Regions from separate parts of the Virgibacillus salidurans genome, predicted to be linked through region 3. Evidence: riboswitches for the same ligand, from Rfam matches in the RefSeq annotation. Region 3 holds a riboswitch; each other region holds the start of a gene.
The links. Region 3 has a riboswitch for S-adenosylmethionine ahead of KFZ58_RS14720 (LLM class flavin-dependent oxidoreductase). Riboswitches for the same ligand answer to the same signal wherever they lie in the genome.

Region 1 (5,779 bases), 1.4 Mb from region 3:
AATTTAAATGTCAATCACATTAATAAAAGCACCATTTCGAGGAGATCAAGTTGGAAGTCTATTACGACCAGAGAATTTACATGAAGCGAGAAAGGAATTCCAAGAAGGAAATATTACAGCAGAACAATTACGTGAAGTTGAGACAAAAGAAATTAAACGAATCGTTGACAAACAAATTGAAGTTGGATTAGAAGCAGTAACTGACGGTGAGTTTAGACGTAGATTTTGGCATACCGATTTCTTAGAACATTTGAATGGTATAGAGGGATATGTCCCCGATATAGGATATATTTTCCATGGTAATGAGGAAACGGAAAAATATAATATCCGAAATATAGGAAAAGTTACCTTTAATCCTAACCATCCATTTATAAAAGATTTTGTTGAATTTAATAAAATTGTTGATGGTCGTGCGGTTGCCAAACAAACGATTCCTAGTCCTAATCAACTGTTTAATGAGGGAATTATCGACGAGAGTATCTATCCTGACATTGAGGAATATGCAAATGACGTAATAAGAACATATCGTGATGCATTAAAGGCGTTTTACGATGCTGGAGTTCGCTATTTACAATTTGATGATGTTTATATTGCTGGCCTTTCTTCTCCAGATATCCCGTTTAATGATGGTAAATATTCACGAGAAACACTTATTGATCTTGCATTGCGAGTTATAAATGAAGTATTAGAAGGAAAACCAAAAGATTTGTTCGTGACGACCCACTTATGTCGTGGAAACTATCGGTCTAATTGGGCTTTTGAAGGAAGCTATGAACTTATTGCCCCTAAACTATTTGCAAAGGAAAAAGTTGATGGATTTTTCTTGGAATACGATGATGAACGTTCAGGTGATTTCAAACCATTAGAATTTATTCCAAATGGCGGATCAAGAGTTGTACTTGGTGTCTTAACATCCAAAAATGGTGAACTTGAAGATAAAGAATCAATAAAAGCACGAATTCAGGAAGCATCACAATATGTACCACTTGAACAAATATGCTTGAGTACACAATGCGGATTCGCTTCAACCCATCATGGAAATAAATTAACAGAAGAAGATCAATGGAGAAAACTAAAATTTATTGTTGACATTTCTAAAGAAATTTGGGGATAATTCAAAGCCCTTTTCAGTGATAAGGGGCCTTTCTATCTTTATGATAAACACCTATTAATTTACAAACATCCGAAATGGTAGTTTTGATCATGTGAAAATTATTCAGTGAGAGAAATAAGTTTTTCCAAATTACTGTTCTTATCCAGAGAGACAGAGAGATTGGTCCGTTAAAGTCTTAGCAACCGGTCTTATTTAAGTCCAAGTTGCTAATTCCAATAGGTATATTACCTAGAAGATATGAAGATAGTTTTCGGTATTAAGGACCTTCTTCTTATTGAAGGTCCTTTTATTTTGCTTAATTCACAGAAAAGGGATTGATAACATGACGGAGAAAAGCATCGACACGCTGTTGGCGCAGTTGGGCAATCATTCTGACAAGACGACTGGTGCAATAAGCCCACCGATTTATTTATCGACAGCATATCAACATCAAGGACTTGGTAGGTCCACAGGATATGATTATACACGTACCAAAAATCCAACACGAACTATTTTAGAAGAAGGAATAGCAGAACTAGAAGCTGGTGATAGTGGATATGCCTGTAGTTCAGGGATGGCTGCTATTCAGTTAACACTCTCCCTTTTCCAAACGGATGATGAATTAATTGTTCCAGAGGATATTTATGGGGAACATATCGGTTACTGAAACATTATGAAGATGCCTATAAGATAAAAACAACCTACTCTAAATTTAACGATTTCAATGAAACGGAAAAGTTGATTACCAATAAAACAAAGGCATTATTCATTGAAACACCAACAAATCCATTAATGCAGGAAATTGACATCGAATCGTATGCATCACTTGCCCATAAATATAATCTATTACTTATTGTTGACAATACTTTTTTAACCCCTTATCTGCAACGACCGTTAGAATCAGGAGCTGATATTGTTATTCATAGTGCAACGAAATACATCGGCGGACACAATGATGTACTGGCTGGATTGGTCATTGCTAAGGGAGAGGGAATTTATGAAAGACTAGCAACCAACCATAATGCCTCTGGTGCAGTATTGTCTGCTTTTGACTCTTGGCTATTAATTAGGGGATTAAAAACGCTTGGTTTACGGATGAAACGCCACGAAGAAAATGCCAAGGAAATTACCGAGTATTTGAAAAGTGAACCTGCTGTTACCGATGTATTATATACCGGAATCGGCGGTATGCTTTCATTCCGCCTTAAAGAAAGTAGATGGGTTGAATCCTTTTTAGCAAACCTGCAATTAATTACGTTTGCCGAAAGTCTTGGTGGGGTGGAAAGTTTCATTACTTATCCTGCCACACAGACCCATGCAGACATACCAGTTGAAGAACGAATACGACGAGGAATTGACGATCGATTATTACGTTTTTCCGTTGGTATTGAAGATGTAGGAAACATTATCGAAGACTTGAAACGTGTATTTTCCTATTTGAAAAAGGAGGAAATTGAGATATGAGCAATGAACATTTAGAAACAAAATTCATCCACGCATCAAGGAGCGTAGATATAGAACAGAAAACTGGTGCAGTAAATGTTCCTATTTATCTATCCTCAACATTTCACCAAGAAAGCTTTGATCATTTTAGTCCGTTTGATTATAGCCGATCAGGGAACCCAACAAGGCAAGCATTAGAAGAAACAATTGCCGGGCTAGAAGGCGGAACTAGAGGGTTCGCGTTTGCTTCTGGTATGGCGGCGATATCTTCTGCTTTTATGCTGCTATCAGCTGGTGACCATGTGTTGGTTTCCAGGGACGTCTACGGTGGCACCTATCGTTTTGTGACTGAAGTATTAACCAAGTTTAAAATTGACCATACATTTGTCAATATGTCGGAACTTAACGAAGTAGCTAGCGCAATCAAGCCGAACACAAAAATCATCTATATGGAAACACCATCTAATCCCTGTTTAAACATTACCGATATTAAAGCGGTTGTACGCATTGCCAAAACGAATAATTGTTTAACGTATCTTGACAACACATTTATGTCACCACTCTATCAAAATCCGCTAGACCTTGGAGTGGATATCGTGCTTCATAGTGCGACCAAATTTCTATCCGGGCATAGCGATATTATTGCCGGTTTAGCAGTCACAAAAGATGAAGAACTTGGTGAAAAATTAGCCTTAATGCAGAATTCCTTTGGGGCAATTTTAGGTGCGCAAGATTCTTATCTATTAATCCAGGGGATCAAAACATTGGGAACTCGTCTAAAACAGTCAACCGAAGCAGCACACAAAATCGCCGCTTTCTTAAACGATCATTCGTTAATTAAAAAAGTGTATTATCCTGGATTACCTTCCCATACAGGACATGGTATCCATGTTGGTCAAACGACAGGTGCTGGAGCCGTCCTTTCATTTGAATTAAATGATGATCTAGTAGCCAAAACTTTTGTGGAATATGTCCGCTTGTCAGTTTTCGCTGTTAGTCTGGGTGCAGTCGAGACAATTCTTTCCTATCCGGCTACAATGTCCCATGCTGCAATGCCAAGGGAAGAACGAGAAAAAAGAGGAATTTCTGATGGATTATTTAGACTTTCTATTGGACTGGAACATGCAGACGATTTAATTACAGATCTAGATCAGGCTTTACAAAAAGCTGTCCGTCAAAAATGACTACTTAAATATGCATACTTAAAAAATTTTAGAAAGAGGAAATTGAAATGAAAAAACAATAGTAAAAACTTCGTTTAAAGCAGATCACGTTGGAAGTTTATTACGTTCAGAAATTTTACATGAGGCAAGAAAAGGTTCTAAAGAAGGAAAAATTTCTCAAGAAGCATTGCAAGAAGTGGAAACAAAAGAAATTAAACGATTTTGTTCTTCGTCTTCGCGACAGAAACGAGACGAATCAGCGTTATGTCGCGCAGGCGCCCTGAAATACCCCTGGTATCATGGTTAACCACCGGTTGCTTCTTCTGATAACCACTCCACCCCGGGTTTCGTTGAGCGGAAAGTATGATAAACCCTTTTTGTTCAAGTTTGCGCAAAAGGGATCGACAAGCAATTTCTTTGGGGGCCTCCGTTTTCATACACCCAATTTCAGGCCAAGCAAATTTCTCTGGAAACTCGCGAACGGTGCCAAGAGGGATTGGTCGTCATCAGATGCCGAATCCATCTAATATCTTCAGTTGCGACTTTCTTCCTTGAATAATCATCGCCTGTTTTTCCATATTTTAATGATACTACAGAAAATGGAGTGTGTCCTGAGGGAATTTAAAAGGAGGAGGATTTTGGGGGGACCTGAAAAGTTGCAATATATATATTTAATTTTAAATTATCAGAGTGCATTTTTTAATAGATCAAGATAAAAAGAAACCAGACTAATAAGCCTGGCTCCCTTCTATAATTCTATCCCTACTCCGTCAACAACGGATAATATCCTTCTTCATTATGTGTCTCTCTTCCTACAAGCGGTGGGTTAAATACACAAACCATACGCATCTGCGTTCTGGCACGTAGTCGATGCTTATCATTTTCATCGAGGATATACATCGTCCCTGCTTTAATTTGATACACATCTCCGGTTTCGACCTTTTCAATTTCGCCTTCCCCTTCAATGCAGTAAACCGCTTCAATGTGATTTTTGTACCAGAAGAAATTATCTGTTCCTGCTTTAATAAGGGTATCATTCATGCTGAAGCCGACCCCGTCTTTTTTCAGTAAAAAGCGGCGACTCGTCCAGTTTTCATCAGATGTTTCGTCTGTAGTTCCAACAATTTCTTCAAGTGATTTTACGATCATTTCTATTTCCCCTTTGCCATTATAAATTGTCTATTTAGTCGTGTATTTTAACTTAAGCAAGAACATGCTTAATACTATCATCAAGAATCCCGAGCCCTTTTTCAAGGCCTTCTTTCTCAATATTCAGTGGTGGTAAGAATTTGACAACTTCATCGTTTGGTCCGGAAGTTTCCACAATTAGACCGCGCTTGAAAGCCTCTGCACAAATATCACTTGCAAGACCGTCCACATCAATGGCTATACCTTGCATTAGCCCCTGCCACGAGCTTCAGCCTTCAGCTCTGGATAATTTTTTACCCAAAGGTTTATTGTTTCAGTCAATATATTGGCTTTCGCTTGAATGTCTTTACTGAATTCATCTGTTTCCCAGTTAGTCAAGGCTTCTGTTGCTGCGAGAAATGCCAGATTATTTCCACGGAATGTTCCGTTATGTTCGCCTGGCTCCCATTGATCATATTCTGGTTTAATTAATGTGATCGCCATTGGCAGCCCAATTCCGCCAATTGATTTGGAAAGACAGACAATATCCGGATTAATTCCGGCAGGCTCAAAGCTGAAGAATGTACCGGTTCGTCCACAACCTGCTTGAACATCATCAATAATTAATAAAATGTCCCAGCGCTTGCAAATACGTTCTACTTTTTTCACCCACTCTAATCTGGCAGCATTCATGCCACCTTCTCCTTGAACTGTTTCCAGAATAATGGCTGCCGGCAGGGCAACGCCACTTCCGCTATCCTCAAGAAATCTTTCCAAATAAGCCAGTGAATCCTGATCCTCCACATAATCATCGAATGGCATAGATACCGTATGATGAAGCGGGATACCTGCACCATGACGTTTAAATGAGTTAGCTGTCACAGATAGGGAACCAATTGTCATTCCGTGAAAAGCATTTGTAAAACTGATCACCGTATCTCTGCCAGTTACT
Region 2 (5,779 bases), 800 kb from region 3:
TAGTTTACATCTTCAAATGGCAGATGCTCAATTGGGGCTCCGGTAACAATCATTCCATCATACCGGCGATCTTTGATGTTTTCAAAGGTTGTGTAGAACGTATCCAAATGGGATTTGCTTACAGTTTTCGATTCATGTGTCCGCATTCTTAAGAACGTGATATTTACCTGCAGGGGCGTATTCCCCAATAAACGCAGGAGCTGTAACTCCGTCCTTTCCTTTTCCGGCATTAAATTTAAGATGATTATATTAAGTGGACGAATGTCTTGCATCCTTGCCCGATCTTCATCCATCACAAAAATTTTCTCTTGTTTTAATACTTCCGTTGCAGGCAATTCTTTCGGTATGTTTATTGGCAACTGACATCTCTCCCTCCTGCATACTTATTCTATTAACAACGTTAAAACTCGCACCTGTTTATTGCCACACTTCTTCAGAAATTTCTACAATATGGCGGATTTTATCCCATTGCTGATCTTCCGTTAAATCATTACCCTCTTCCGTTGAAGCAAATCCACATTGCGGGCTAAGACATAGGTTATCATAGGATAGATATCCAGCCGCTTCAGCAATTCGCTCTTTTACAAGGGCTTTATTTTCCAGCTCAGCAAATTTGGATGTAACTAAACCTAGAACAACATGCAGATCATCCCTGTTCACATGTTTCAGCGGTTCGAATCCACCGGAACGCCCGTCGTCAAATTCAAGAAAAAGCCCGTCAACATTCAGACCATTAAATATCGTTTCCGATGCCTTATCATACGAACCAGAACTGAAATAACGAACGGTAATTGCCCCGGCAAATATGCATGGTAACCAGAAGATCATCTGGACGATCGGCGATGGATTCATTGATAGCGCGTTTGCATAATTTTTGCAGTTCGGCAGGCTCATACCCTTCCGCGCGGAGCGATTGTTCCCCCTCTTCCGATAAAAAGGAAGCCCATGACGTGTCATCAAGCTGTAAATAGCGGCATCCCGCATCATAAAAAGCCTGAATCGCTTTTTTATAGGCATTTGTCAAATCCCTCAACAAATCCTCAATATCACCATAAACTTCATTATCAATCTCCGCCCGAACTAGGAGCATATTAGGGCTTGGAATGGTCTGCTTGGCAACATGATCCTCTCCTACTTTTCCTCGCAAAAACTTGAAATGATCTAGGAATGGATGATCTTCATTAAAATCAACGTTGCCTGTTACACGAATCGCATGGGCAGTTGTTTCAATGCCATCAAACTTCAATCCAGTGTTTGATTCGAATCCTTCCACACCACCCAAATTTTCTAGAAAGTCAAAATGCCACCATGAACGGCGAAATTCCCCGTCGGTTATCGACGTAAGTCCTGCTTCCTTCTGCTTTTCGACAAGTTTGCTTATTTCTTCATCTTCAATAGTACGAAGCTGCTGGGCGGAAATTTCTCCATTTGCATTCTGGGCTCTTGCCTGTTTAAGGCGTTCCGGTCTTAGAAAACTACCCACATGGTCTGCTTTGAATGGTGCCTTGCTATCTAATTTTGTTGTTGTCATGGTATTCCGCTCCTTTAATCAAAAAAGGCCCCTTCGATTAAGAAGAGGCACTATCATGCGATCATCTTCTTATCTTCCAAGTTTCATCAACTTGCTAGAAGTAGCACCTTGTTATAATAACAGGTTGCTGAAGCGTCACTGGGCTTAGTCCCTCAGCCTCTCTTAATAAGAATCGTTACCTGAATTATTTGAATTACTATACAAACGATAGTAGCATTTTTATAGATAAAAAGCAAGGAAGCATGGACAACCCTCACAATACTAACGACAAAGGGTAGCATGCATACGTGTGTCACCCTATCCACTGTGCAACCGAAATAAGATCTGGAAAAAACATGTCTGCATCTGCTCGTGTTTCTTTCCTATTTCCAATAAGAATGGTCCTAACACCCGCTTCCTTCCCTGCTTCAATATCCGGCTCGCGGTCCCCTACCATATAACTTTGATCTAAATCAATATCATGTTTTTCTGCAAAATCCAAAATCATTTGCGGCTTCGGCTTACGGCAGGCACAATTCGCATGTGGCTTGTGGGGGCAATAAGCGATGTCATCGATGGTTGCACCAAATGCGGCTAAATCTTTTTTCATCTTTGTATGTACTGCCTCTAAAGCAGTTTCTTGCATATAGCCAAGCCCGATCCCCCCCTGATTCGTTACAACGAAAACCTTAAATCCCAAATCATTGAACCGCCTTACAGCTTCGCCTACACCACTTAGCAAATGGAAGTCCTTTGGCTTATTTACGAATTTCACCCGATTGGTGAGTACCTCATTGATTACACCATCCCGGTCAAGAAACATGCCGATGTTCATGACATTACCTTCTTCCATATGTTACTTGCACAAATCAACGGGGAAGCACGGGGCAGCCCTTTTGCTTCCTAAAAAGCAGAAGAGCCGTCCCAGTTCATCCTTAGAATTCCAATTCCTTTGGTGCTTCTCCTTTTTTATTCATAACCCGGATGGCAGTTGGATTAATCTCCAGCAAGACAAGTTCTGGGTCCTCTGGGCCATCAAAATAAATTTTCATCGTGTCATTCCACAGCTCCTTTTTCAGTGCTTCTGAATTATTAAAGGAGACCTTCCCTTGATATTCCACATAATCATCACCAAATCCTTCACCATCGTATCCGAGCAGAATATGCGTGAAAGGATTCGCTTCAATTTCCTCCGCCTTATCCGTTTCCTTGCTCGTTAACGTATAGAGCTTCAATCCTTCATTGAAAAACGTCATGTACCTTGTATGGGGCTTATTATTCTTCACTGTTGCCATCGGGCCAACGTAGCTGCTTTTTAGAATTTTTTCAACGGTTGCTTTGATCTCAGTTTGACTCATTACTATACACTCCTTTTTGTTGCTGGTGTAAATAGTATTCCTTCTGCTCTTGAAAAATAAACATTTTCCTGACTTCAGAAATGGATGTGGCTTGGAATGTATATTACTGTAAAATAAAAAAGGTGACCGCTCTCCCTAAGGTTAGCGATTACCTCTAAATTAAATTACCCTTTCTTAATTATCCTCAATAAGTCTAGCAACATCTTCCCCGCATTTTTTGCATTTTCCTTTAAGCAATATTCCATGCTTGTCGTTATGCATGTCATAATCGACGATAGTAGTTTCCATGCAGTTGACACAAAACACATTGCTAAGAAGCTGCATCTGGATGTCCTTAGGAATTTTAGACCATTTTTGAGCAGCTTTTAAATCGGTAACTGAAATTTTTTAACCTCCTTAAAAAAGCATGTGGACAGGTTCTCCCGCCTCCTTAAGAAGCAGAAGAACCGACCCCATGCTTTTTCTCAAACCTTTCAATCAATGCAAAAATATATGCTGTATTTTTCGATACATAGGATGCTTCTTTCCTCACACCTGGTTCCCCGCTGCTCCAACGATCATAAAAAACATGGACACGCTCGAATTCTTTGAAACTGATCTTTCTGTTTTTCGATATATTCACACTTGGTTTTTTAAATGTGGTGGGTTTTATAATTAAGGTGTCGTCTGCAGGAATTACAGCAAACCATAATGGTTCCTGATGATTTCTGGGTACTGTATGTATCTCAAACTCGTAATCTCGCTTTTGTATTTTGTTCCATACCTCTAACGCATTCATTGGCAACCCTCCCGTAAATTGTTGTATCTATCATAATACATAAACACCCAATCTATCAATCAATTGACGGAAGGGAGGGGGCAAAGTACCCTTTCACCTTCCCCTTATATAGCCATATTATTTTTCATAAGCCTTCTTGCCTTGATATAGGCAATTGCTTCTTCTATTTCCTCATCGGTCAACTTGATATCATCCACATATAAGTTATAACTCTCCAGATCCTTTGCATGCTGCAGGTTTACCCCTGATGATTTTGTCTCTTCACCTAGTAAATAGTCCACGTCCACATCAAAATATTCAGCAATCTTACTAACATGACTGGGGATCGGTTGCTTCTTACCAAGCTCATAACTCCAAATAATTGTTTTCGCAAAATGCAATTCATTAGCCAATTCCTCTGGCGATAATCCTTTTTCTTCCCTTAATTGTATTAGTCTCGATGCAATATTACTCATCTGTTTCACTCCATTTATTTTTCTAAATATTATATTTATTCCTATTGTATCACAAATTGGCGTAAAGATGTAGAATTAGGCCTTCGATTTAAAAAACTTTACTAAGAATTAACTTAATTAAAAGTTTGAAATTTATGGAGAAAGGGGAGGTTCCTCGTCTCAACAACAACAAAAAGACACCGTTCCTGTCCCTTCGTCCCAAAAAATTACCCTTACCCTCGCATGAAATCCTACATTTTACACATGGTAAGAATATAACCCTTGGAAGCAGGGGGCCGTCCCATGCTTCAAAGAAAAGAGGCTAAATTTTGGAATATGCGTGGTTTTCTTTAATTCCGTTTGTGATTGTTATAGCTTTATCCATTTGGCTGAAGAAAATCTTACCCGGTCTTGTGCTTGGGCTTTTAGTTGGGGCTCTTTTGGTTGAATTCAGTGTTCTTGGCGGAACAGTGGAAACGGTCAACTATATTGTAACAACACTTTCGGATCCGTCAAATATAAATATTATCGCCTTTCTCTATCTTTTCGGCGGGTTAATCGGCATGATGCAGATTTCGGGAGGTATTAAAGGGTTTTCCGAGTGGATCGGTGAAAAAATTGATTCTGAACGCGGTCTGCTTTCGATTATCTGGCTGACACTTCCCTTTACATTTATGATGCCAATGTTTCGGATCATGATGATCGGCCCTGTTGTGAAATCATTGCTTAAAAAAGTAAATACATCCAAATGGAAGGTCGGCTTTACCATGGATGTATCGACAAGTTCGGTAATTGTTTTGCTACCAGTTGCAACTGCATTTGTCGGATTCATGGTATCTCTTGTTCAAGGCGGTATTCAAGAACACAACCTTAACATGGATGCCTATCAGGTGTTTCTTTTCAGTATTCCGTTTAACTTTTTTGCCATTGTCATGCTCATTATCGGGCTGATTCGAACATTTTGGTCATCCAATGAAAAAAAACATAAGAACAAAAAAGGAGATCAGGAGCAGGGGAAGAAATATCACCGTGTTGGTATTAAAAAGGAGCTTTCCATGGTAAAGGCACAGCCGTGGAATCTGATTGTTCCCTTGTTTTTACTGCTTGGACTGACGCTATTCCTGTTGTGGAAGGATGGGGTCGACAAAGGTGCTACGGGTATTTTTAATGCTTTTGCGGAAGCGGATGCTACCTTTGTGATGTTGCTTTCTATATTTATTACGCTTATCATCACGTTCGTTTTCTACATGATCCGAAATCAGAAACTAGGAGAAATCATCTATCATTTCTATGATGGCGGAAACCAGCTAATGCAGCCAATCATCCTCCTTATACTTGTATGGGCGCTCTCTCTTGTAGCTGAAGATCTCGGTTTTTCACAATTTATTGGTTCTACACTTGGTTCATTCCTGCCGGGGTTCACGATACCCGCAGTCGTTTTTCTGATTGGTTCCATCATCAGCTATTTCATCGGTTCCTCTTGGGGAACATGGGGCCTGCTCATGCCACTTGGGATGGCATTGGCAACAGCAACCGGCGCACCCATTCCAATGACCGTCGGAGCAGTTTTTGCCAGCGGTTCATTCGGTGCCATGACCTCCCCGCTTGGCGACACAACTATCACAACCGCATCCATACTGGAAGTCCCCTTGATCGATTATGCACGATACAAATTGAAAATCGTATCCATCGGCGCGGG
Region 3 (5,779 bases):
TGCAAGGGGACTGCTTCGGTAATTATATGCTATAATTAGAAGAAAGTTTGCAGCGGAGTGAACAGAATGAATCGTTTTAAAAGGAGACCTACCCATGGATAAACATATCGTGTTTTACGACGCAGAATGCCCGTTATGCAGAACTGTAAAGGCAGTATTGCAAAAGCTTGACTGGCTGGATAGAATCAATTGGCATCCCGTCCAGGAAGTAAACGAGGCGACAAGGGAAAGAATAAATCGTTATAAAAATATGTACGACGAAATTTATATGTATACCAAAGATAAGAAGATTCTAACAGGTTACTATACAATACGAAAAATTTTATCCCTCCTGCCTGTAACAATCCCGCTGGCCGTACTCATGCACCTGCCGCTTGCTAAAAATATTGGTGATCCTGCTTATCGCTTTATTTCGAAGCGGCGCTATCAGTGGTTTGGCCGCGTGCCGTATTCGTGGTGAATTTTTTCCTTTTGCGATAATAAATCTTTTCAAAACTCAGCCTATATCATTTCAAAAAGACATCACAATTTAGCTAATTACATAAAAATTCATTTGATAAATACCTAATATTGTATATAATATAAATATATTAGCTAACAACAAAGAGGGGTGTCGAATAGTGAGAGTGCCTTCAACGAAAATGCAAAATAGTTTCGGAGAATATTTGAAATATGTCAGCAGGTGAGGATATCATTGTGACAAAAAGTGGAAAAGATACGGCTAAAATCATGGCCTGTTATGATCCAGATTATGTCAAAGAAGAGCAACCAGCATACCGATCTTCAGATGGCTGGGTGACGTATGAGGAATTTTTGGAACTAAGGAGGAAGCGGAGCAAAGGTTTGAATTAATTGATGGCGTCATTTATAACCTTGCCTCTCCTTCCTACAAGCACCAGCGTGTAGTTGGCGAGCTTTACGGCGCATTTTACAATGGCTTTAAAGGAAAAAAATGTGTTCCGCTCACATCTCCGTTTGATATAACTTTCTTTAAAGAAGAAGACAACGTCTGTGTCGTCCAACCGGATATTGTGGTCATCCGCGACAAAGACAATTTGGACGAGAAAGGCAACTATAAGGGGACACCAACGCTGGTAGTCGAAGTGTTATCACCCTCCACGAGAAATAAAAATATGTTGAAAAAGCTTGAATTATATAAACAGTGCGGTGTCAACGAGTACTGGATTGTCGATCCCATTAATGAGCATATTTTGGTTTACGTGCTGGAGGACAATGATATTGTAAACAACAAGACCTATTCAAAAAGCGCCCAGCAGGCAGTTCGCTCCGAGGTGTTTGAAGAGTTGGAGGCAGACTTGCAGGATGTCTTTGCTTGAGCATTTGATTGATGGGGATGAACAGCAGGGGCATGATTGTGAATAGGGCCTGTCCCCACCGCTTTAATATGATAAAGAAGTGAGGGACAGACCCAATAAGCCTGACTTTCTTATCTAGCATGTCGCTTCAAATAATAATGCTTCTTCTGCTTTTCTAAATACTCAGCCAGAATACTAACAGATATCATTACGGTGTAACCCAACAGCGAACTGTAAAACATTGCTTCAAACACCTGTTCAATAATCCCTGTTCCTGTTAAAAAGATGAAACAGCTCGGCCCCAACACAACGGATGCCAACGCGCCTGTACGATGCGCTTTTTTCCAAAAGTAGCTTAGCGTAATAGGCGCCGCGATACCACTTAGGATTGCTGAGGTGCCGATTTGAGCTAATAACGCCAACGAATCCGGTCTATCAATAGACATGTATAACGTGAGTCCTCCAATTAGGATAAGCGAAATCCGGGAAACCCTTACTGCTTTTTGATCTAATTTTCTCTTGGAAATTTTTTTATCTTTGTAAAGAATTGGAGCCACGAGCACTTTATAAAGATCGTTGCCAATGCTTGTTGTCATGCCGAGATACAGGCTATCTGTCGTGGACAAGATAGCTGAAATAATTCCTACGACCATTAAGACTACTAGAATAGTAGGAAAAACCTCCATAATATAGGCTGGTACTGCACTATCTGGAGATGACAGATTTGGGACCGTAATACGTGCAGCCATACCAGCAAATACAGAAAACGTAGATAGTACAAATAACGTTATTCCGGAAGATAGCGTAAACTTACGTAAATCCTCTTTCTTCTCTACAGTCAGCACTTTATTCATTAGATGGGGAAGCAAAGCAAAACTAAACAGCAGCCATTGGATGCTCAAAATAGCAAATACACTGTGAAACGGACCGTTCTCTGAAGTTAGACCTAACATACTTCCATCGATTGCGCCCATCTGCGTTTGCAAGTTACCTAAAACATTCCATCCCCCTCCGATGGACCAAAACAGCGAAATAAACAACAGGACGGAAATGACCGACATGACCGTACCTTGTATTCCGTCCGTGATCAACTGGGCAAAGGCGCCCCCCAAACTAACATAGACGACAGTTATGGTTACCCCTATAAGAATTCCCCACATGTACGGGATCCCTATGATTGTTTCAAACATGGTTGCTAAGCCAACATTTTGAGCAACAATATAATAAATGTTGAATAAAATGAGTAAGGCAACAACTACCTGTAATGCTTTACTTTGATATCGAATCCCTAGCCATTGCGGCAAGGTGAGGCTGCCTTCCTTTTTTTGCCCCTGCTCCCAGAAGGTTTTAGCAAAAAGAAGCAACCCTATCCATGAGACCCCAAAGCATCCCAGCGAATACCAAAGTACCGGTGCACCATAGGTATAAGCCCACCCGGGAACTCCGATAAATAGATTTGCACTTGCATAGCTTGCCCCGAAACTGATTCCGACAATCCAGGGATTCACCTTTCCTTTTGCGATAGCAAATCCTTTCATCGACTTACTATGGGCTGAACCTCGTTTTCCTAGCCAGGTCGTTAATAGAAAATATCCCAACAACGCTCCCAATATCAGCCATATTAATATATTATTATCATCACCCAGCATCAACTTCCCCCACCTTTTTGTTTCGGGTAGATTTTATTCCATATTATCAATCCCACAATCCAACATATGACGATGGCAATCCAATAAATTGTAAACATAATTTCCTCCATTTTCTTATCGAATGGTAGAACTTCATTTTATTATTATTTTGTCTGAACAGTTCCAATCCTTTTCGCAGGATGGTTATCCGGCAAGTGAGCACTTCCTTTTTCAAACATATTTTCTCTTAACGTCTGTCCTTCATATTCCTGTCGGTAGACACCACGTTTCTGTAATTCAGGAACTACATGATCAACAAACTCACGATAGGTACCCGGTGAATAAGCTTGGGCAATCGTAAAACCATCCACATCTCCTTCATTCGACCACTCCACCATGCGATCTGCAATTTGTTCCGGAGTTCCAATAAATTTAACGGTACCATTTCCAAGCCCATGATTTTTAACAGCTTCTCGTAAGGTCCACTTTTTATTCGGATCTTTTGTATATAAATCCAAATTTCCCTGAACTGCTTCTGTCTCAATATCTTCAATGTACTGATCCGGATCATATTTGGAAAAATCAATCCCAGTATGCCCTGACAAAAGCGAAGCCGTACCCTCAAAGCTAATATGATTGATCAAATCTTCATATTTCATATTAGCCTCTTCTTCAGTTGATCCGATAATTGGTAGAATCAATTGAGAAACAAATACATCCTCCTGTCTTCTCCCCTGTTCCACCGTTCGCTTCCGTATATCTGCAACATACGCTTTTAAAGCTTCCAGTGAATGATTTTTTGTAAAAACAGCTTCAGCATGTTTGGCAGCAAAATCTCTCCCCTTTGGAGAAGCTCCTGCTTGAAAAAGTACCGGGGTGCGCTGAGGCGACGGTTCTACCAAATGCGGGCCTGGAACATTGAAAAATTCACCTTCATGGTCGATCAAATGTACTTTATCCGGATCTGCATAGGTATCGTTTTCTTTATCATAAACAACCGCATCGTTCTCCCAGCTGTGTTCCCATAATTTATAGACAACGTTCAGAAACTCATCTGCACGGTCATAACGGAGTTCCTTGGGTAGACGGGTCTTAAGGCCAAGATTAACTGCTTCGCTTTCCAGATACGATGTCACCACATTCCACGCAATCCTACCCCGGTTAAATGATCAAGTGTCGATAACTGCCGTGCTAGCGAATAGGGTTGTGCATATGTAGCGGAAATCGTCGGCGCAAAGCCCAAATTTTTAGTGACTGCTGCCATTGCCGAAATAGGGATTAACGGATCATGCGCTGGAAGCTGAACTGCATGCCGAGCAGCCGCATCATGGCTGTTTCCATATACACTGTATGTTCCAAGTACATCGGCAATAAATAACGCATCAAATTTCCCACGTTCTAAAATTTGAGCTGTTTCTGTCCAATAAGATAAACTATTATGATTTGTTCCCTGATCCAATTCATGTTTCCACAGCCCCATGGAATGCGGAGAAGGTGAATTTTGGATAAACCCGTTCAAATGAATTTGTTTTGTCATAATGTAAATACTCCTTTTTTAATAGATTTTAAGTTTGGCTCCTCGTGCTCCGTTATAAAACAGTTCACCTCCTAAAAATAATCAAACTTTCCTTATATAATTACTCAGATTAAAAGATACGTGTATCGCGTGCAGAAATCCAGCTGTCACCAATTTCCAATAAAAAAACCTCTACCGATGAGGAAGAGGTTAAAATTTATTTAAACACGTCTCATCTTTCAAGCGAAATGCTTGCTGGAATTAGCACCGTGTTAACGGTTGCTGCGGGATCACAGGACCAGTTCCTCCCCCGACTCTTGATAAGGAAATATTCAATTTTTAAGATTTCTACATATCATAACGGATACAGGAAAAACTGTCAAGTGGGAAATTTAGATAAACTTTCTTCAACAATATGGCCTTAAATTAAAAAGAGCACAATTCTCACTTCAGAATTGCGCCCCTTAGTTTAAGATTATCTTCCATATCAGTAAATATTTTAACTTTCCGTTGAACGATCTCTCGGTTTTACTTCTTCTTTGAGTTTAAACGAAAGTATGAATCCAAGGATTGCTGTGATTGCCGCTACGATAAAGGAAACATTCACACCATGAATAATACCATTCACTGTGTCGTCTTGTATGGCAGTTGTCGTCATGATGGTGACAAGAACCGCAGTACCGATCGACCCGGAGACTTGGCGGAATGTGTTATTAACCGCAGTCCCATGTGGTATAAGATGGTCAGGCAACTGATTCAAGGCCAGGGTTGTCATTGGCATCATCACCATTGCAATTGAAATCATTCGAATACCATTCATGCTTGCTAGATATGCGAAGCTTGTATCCGCAGATAAATCCGTGAACGCGAAAGTGGTCAGTGATAATAGTAAAAGACCACCGCGAGCAAGCCACTTTCCTCCAAATCTATCAAAGAGATATCCGGTAATCGGATTTGAAAATCCCATAATAATAGCTCCAGGTAACAACACAAGACCGGATGTGAGTGCCGAGAACCCAACCATATTCTGCATGTATAATGGCAAAATAACATTTGTTCCAATCATTGCAGCGAAGACAACCATCCCAAGAGCAGTCGCTAGCGTAAATGTGCCATGTTTAAACACCCTGAATTCGAGGAGCGGCTCTTTCAATTTCAATTGTCTTGTAATGAACCAATAGAGAGAAATTGCCCCGAAAACAATAGATAAGATTACCTGATAGCTGAGCCATCCAGCGTCTCCAGCGACACTGAAACCGTACAGGAGCCCACCGAACCCAATGGTTGAGAGGATAACAGATAATATATCCAATCTCGGA

Region 1: linked by a shared signal. The riboswitch ahead of KFZ58_RS07585 (methionine biosynthesis PLP-dependent protein) and the one ahead of KFZ58_RS14720 (LLM class flavin-dependent oxidoreductase) in region 3 are both predicted to bind S-adenosylmethionine.
Region 2: linked by a shared signal. The riboswitch ahead of KFZ58_RS18350 (5-methyltetrahydropteroyltriglutamate--homocysteine S-methyltransferase) and the one ahead of KFZ58_RS14720 (LLM class flavin-dependent oxidoreductase) in region 3 are both predicted to bind S-adenosylmethionine.

Annotation. Positions count from the first base shown of each region.
Region 1 covers NZ_CP074373.1:1,453,442-1,459,220, reverse strand. The annotation lists gene KFZ58_RS07590 (5-methyltetrahydropteroyltriglutamate--homocysteine S-methyltransferase) at 8-1,114, shown strand; SAM riboswitch class I at 1,250-1,356, shown strand; partial or broken gene KFZ58_RS07585 (methionine biosynthesis PLP-dependent protein) at 1,437-2,557, shown strand; gene metC (cystathionine beta-lyase) at 2,554-3,720, shown strand; gene KFZ58_RS07575 (ectoine synthase) at 4,462-4,848, opposite strand; partial or broken gene ectB (diaminobutyrate--2-oxoglutarate transaminase) at 4,901-5,779, opposite strand, start outside.
Region 2 covers NZ_CP074373.1:3,680,430-3,686,208, forward strand. The annotation lists gene metA (homoserine O-acetyltransferase MetA) at 1-359, opposite strand, end outside; partial or broken gene KFZ58_RS18350 (5-methyltetrahydropteroyltriglutamate--homocysteine S-methyltransferase) at 418-1,531, opposite strand; SAM riboswitch class I at 1,598-1,703, opposite strand; gene KFZ58_RS18355 (D-glycero-alpha-D-manno-heptose-1,7-bisphosphate 7-phosphatase) at 1,824-2,345, opposite strand; gene KFZ58_RS18360 (pyridoxamine 5'-phosphate oxidase family protein) at 2,446-2,868, opposite strand; gene KFZ58_RS18365 (hypothetical protein) at 3,299-3,646, opposite strand; gene KFZ58_RS18370 (helix-turn-helix domain-containing protein) at 3,751-4,101, opposite strand; gene KFZ58_RS18375 (Na+/H+ antiporter NhaC family protein) at 4,410-5,779, shown strand, end outside.
Region 3 covers NZ_CP074373.1:2,880,686-2,886,464, forward strand. The annotation lists gene KFZ58_RS14700 (thiol-disulfide oxidoreductase DCC family protein) at 95-460, shown strand; gene KFZ58_RS14705 (hypothetical protein) at 673-852, shown strand; gene KFZ58_RS14710 (Uma2 family endonuclease) at 864-1,337, shown strand; gene KFZ58_RS14715 (sodium:solute symporter family protein) at 1,448-2,965, opposite strand; partial or broken gene KFZ58_RS14720 (LLM class flavin-dependent oxidoreductase) at 3,109-4,484, opposite strand; SAM riboswitch class I at 4,690-4,787, opposite strand; gene KFZ58_RS14725 (MDR family MFS transporter) at 4,960-5,779, opposite strand, start outside.